2 regions of the Ewingella allii genome follow, and region 1 is predicted to be linked to the other one. Evidence: predicted binding sites of a transcription regulator. Region 1 holds the regulator's gene; the other holds the start of a gene.
What was found. Region 1 encodes sigma-54, which starts transcription at its own class of promoters, with help from an activator protein. Its sites were predicted from a motif close to GTTGGCACANNTTTCGCTNT; they were not measured.
Positions count from the first base shown of each region.

Region 2: a site for sigma-54 is predicted at 1,369-1,388, ahead of glnA (glutamate--ammonia ligase). Genes of this name have one in related genera too.

Region 1 covers NZ_JAWUDN010000008.1:197,036-199,241, reverse strand. The annotation lists gene lptB (LPS export ABC transporter ATP-binding protein) at 1-457, shown strand, start outside; gene rpoN (RNA polymerase factor sigma-54) at 530-1,963, shown strand; gene hpf (ribosome hibernation promoting factor) at 1,987-2,206, shown strand, end outside.
Region 2 covers NZ_JAWUDN010000012.1:13,394-15,599, forward strand. The annotation lists gene glnA (glutamate--ammonia ligase) at 1-1,164, opposite strand, end outside; gene typA (ribosome-dependent GTPase TypA) at 1,660-2,206, shown strand, end outside.

The DNA.
Region 1 (2,206 bases):
CCGCCGCCTCAGCGTTTTCAACAACCTGATGGCCGTGCTGGAAATTCGCGACGACCTGACCAAAGAGCAGCGTAACGATCGCGCCAACGAGCTGATGGAAGAGTTCCATATCTCTCATCTGCGCGATAACTTGGGTCAATCCCTGTCTGGTGGTGAGCGCCGTCGTGTTGAAATCGCCCGCGCGCTGGCCGCAAACCCGAAATTTATCCTGCTGGATGAACCCTTTGCCGGCGTTGACCCTATTTCAGTTATCGACATCAAAAAGATTATCGAACATCTGCGCGACAGCGGGCTGGGGGTATTAATTACCGACCACAACGTTCGTGAAACGCTGGATGTCTGTGAGCGCGCTTACATCGTCAGTCAGGGCAAGCTTATCGCTCATGGTACTCCGACAGATATTCTGGAAGATGAACAAGTGAAACGCGTTTATCTCGGCAATGAGTTCCGTCTGTAATCACCGATTCTGCCCGCTTTCATTCGCGTTGAGTGACGGCGGGTAGTTCAGTTCAGGAAGTAAAGCCAAGATATGAAGCAAGGTTTGCAGCTCAGATTTAGCCAGCAATTGGCCATGACACCTCAGCTACAGCAGGCTATTCGCCTGTTGCAGCTATCAACGCTTGAGCTCCAACAGGAGATCCAACTGGCGCTGGAAAGCAACCCGCTGTTGGAGCAAACCGATCTGCATGATGAAATTGATTCCGTCGAAGCCACGGCCAGTGAAGGCTTAGATACGCGTGAAGCCCTTGAGCAGAAAGATATGCCCGAGGAGCTGCCGCTCGACGCCACGTGGGATGAGATTTACACCGCAGGAACGCCGTCAGGCACTGGTAATGACTACAGTGATGACGAGTTGCCAATCTATCAGGGCGAAACCACCCAAACGCTGCAAGATTACCTCATGTGGCAAGTGGAACTGACCCCCTTCACCGACACCGATGCCGCCATTGCCACCTCTATCGTCGACGCCGTTGACGACACCGGCTACCTCACCGTCTCGCTGGAAGATATCCTTGAAAGCATGGGCGATGAAGAGATAAGCATGGATGAGGTTGAAGCCGTGCTTAAGCGCGTTCAACGCTTTGATCCGGTGGGGGTTGCCGCACGCGACCTGCGCGACTGCCTGCTGATCCAGCTATCGCAATACGTGGCGGAAACGCCTTTTCTGGCCGAAGCTAAATTGATCGTCAGTGAACATCTGGATCTGCTCGCCAATCATGATTTTCGCGCACTTATGCGTTCGACCCGCTTAAAAGAAGATACACTTAAATGTGCGATGCAGCTGATCCAGTCGCTCGATCCGCGCCCAGGGCAGTCGATCAACACCGGAGAATCTGAGTATGTGATCCCCGACGTGCTGGTGCGCAAAGTGTCGAACGTCTGGACCGTCGAGTTGAATTCAGACAGCATTCCACGCCTGAAGATTAACCAGCAGTATGCCGCGATGGGCAACTCAACGCGCAGTGACAGCGACGGGCAGTTCATACGCAGTAATTTGCAGGAAGCCAAGTGGCTGATTAAGAGCCTCGAAAGCCGCAACGACACGCTGTTAAAAGTGACGCGCTGCATTGTCGAGCAGCAGCAGGCGTTCTTTGAATCAGGCGAAGAATTTATGAAACCTATGGTGTTGGCAGACATCGCCAGCGCCGTGGATATGCACGAATCGACCATATCGCGCGTGACCACGCAGAAGTTCCTGCACAGTCCGCGCGGTATCTTCGAACTAAAATATTTCTTCTCCAGCCATGTCAGTACTGACAGCGGAGGCGAGGCATCATCTACCGCCATTAGGGCGCTGGTGAAGAAATTAATCGCGGCGGAAAACCCTGTCAAACCGTTAAGTGACAGCAAGTTAGCCACCATGCTCTCTGATCAAGGGATCATGGTCGCGCGCCGCACAGTAGCGAAATACCGAGAGTCTTTGTCCATCCCGCCTTCAAACCAACGTAAACAGTTAGTTTGACCTCAACAGAGAAGGAAGACATTATGCAGCTCAACATTACCGGACACCACATCGAGATCACGGAACCTATCAGAGAATTTGTTACGACAAAATTTGCCAAACTTGAGCAATATTTTGATCGAATAAATCAGGTATACGTGGTGTTGAGCGTTGAAAAAGTGCAGAAAAAGGCGGAAGCCACGCTGCATGTGAATGGAGGCGAGTTGCACGCCACCTCGGATCATCAGGATATGTATGCAGCCG
Region 2 (2,206 bases), on a different contig from region 1:
GTGGATCTTGTTGATAACGCCATCAAGGCCAGCCATCAGCAGAGCTGCGAACGCCAGGTATGGGTTAGCCGCTGGATCTGGGAAGCGAGCTTCGATACGCACAGCTTTAGGGCTAGATACGTGTGGAATACGGATTGACGCAGAACGGTTACGCGCAGAGTAAGCCAGCATAACTGGCGCTTCGTAGCCCGGGACCAAACGCTTGTAGGAGTTGGTAGTCGGGTTAGCGTAGGCGTTGATCGCTTTAGCGTGCTTGATGATACCGCCGATGTAGAACAGTGCCATTTCAGACAGGCCGCCGTATTTGTCGCCAGAGAACAGGTTGTTACCGTTCTTAGACAGAGACATGTGGCAGTGCATACCTGAACCGTTATCGCCAAACATTGGTTTTGGCATAAAGGTCGCAGTTTTGCCAAATGCGTGAGCCACGTTGTGAACCACGTATTTGTAGATTTGGATTTCGTCAGCTTTTTTGGTCATGGTGTTGAAGCGGGTTGCCACTTCGTTCTGACCCGCTGTTGCCACTTCGTGGTGGTGAGCTTCAACAACCAGGCCCATTTCTTCCATGGTCAAACACATGGTAGAACGCAGGTCCTGAGAGGAGTCAACCGGAGGAACTGGGAAGTAACCGCCTTTAACAGCTGGACGGTGGCCTTTGTTGCCGCCTTCGTATTTGGTGCTGGAGTTCCATGCGCCTTCGATATCGTCGATAGCAACGTGAGAGCCGGAGATGCTGCTGCCGAAGCGCACATCGTCAAACAGGAAGAACTCTGGCTCAGGTCCGAACAGAACGGTGTCCGCGATGCCTGAAGAGCGCAGGAAGTCTTCTGCACGTTTTGCAGTAGAGCGTGGGTCACGGTCATAACCTTGCAGCGTAGTTGGCTCAAGGATGTCGCAACGAATGATCAGCGTGGTTTCTTCGTAGAATGGGTCAAGAACAGCAGTGCTGGCATCTGGCATCAGAACCATGTCAGATTCGTTAATACCTTTCCAGCCACCGATTGAAGAACCATCAAACATTTTGCCTTCTTCGAAGAAGTCAGCGCTCACTTGGTGAGATGGAATGGTGACGTGCTGCTCTTTGCCTTTGGTATCAGTGAAACGTAAATCTACGAATTTCACTTCATGCTCATTCAGCATCGTCAAAACGTGTTCAGCGGACATACTAGTTCTCCCGAAATTCTCATTATCGTCGTGGAACGAATAACCAATTAGTTGGCATTTATTTGTAAACAACAACCCTAGTGGAACTGGCGTGTGGCCTAAACAGCTTTTATTTATCCCGCGTAATTTTAGGTTGCCGCCTGGGTGGCAACTTCAACGTACTGGGGAATAGCTCTGATAAGACTTTTTTCACCCTTAAAAGTAATAGCGAAATCTGTGCCAACTTTGAGAAAATGCAAACAACGCCATTTTAAAGGGCTTTTGCACCTTTTGAGTATGCACCATAACGGAGTTTTTGCACCTTTTTGGTGCTAGTGGCCAGATCTGAAGCACCAATTTGGTGCGCCAAGCGAGTGCAAAGGCCCGTTTGCACCGTGAAAGGGATCACAAAGTAACCATCATCGAGTTGTTTCGATAAGATCATTGTGATCTTGTTTAGAACCTCGCTTAATACGTGTACAATAGCGCGCTATTTCTAATGCCTGAGGCAAAGCTGTGATCGAAAATTTGCGTAACATCGCCATTATTGCCCACGTTGACCATGGTAAAACCACCCTGGTCGACAAGTTGCTGCAACAATCCGGTACTTTCGGAGAGCGTGTAGAAGCAACTGAACGCGTAATGGACTCCAACGATTTGGAGAAAGAGCGTGGGATTACCATCCTCGCAAAAAACACCGCCATTAATTGGAAAGACTACCGCATCAACATCGTTGATACCCCAGGACACGCCGACTTCGGCGGTGAGGTAGAGCGTGTGATGTCTATGGTCGACTCGGTGCTGCTGGTTGTGGATGCAATGGATGGCCCAATGCCGCAAACCCGTTTCGTGACCAAAAAAGCATTCGCTAATGGTCTGAAGCCGATCGTGGTAATCAACAAAGTTGACCGTCCGGGCGCACGTCCTGACTGGGTTGTTGATCAGGTCTTCGACCTGTTCGTTAACCTCGACGCGACTGACGAGCAACTCGACTTCCCAATCATCTATGCATCTGCATTGATGGGTATCGCGGGCACCGACCATGCTGATATGGCCGAAGACA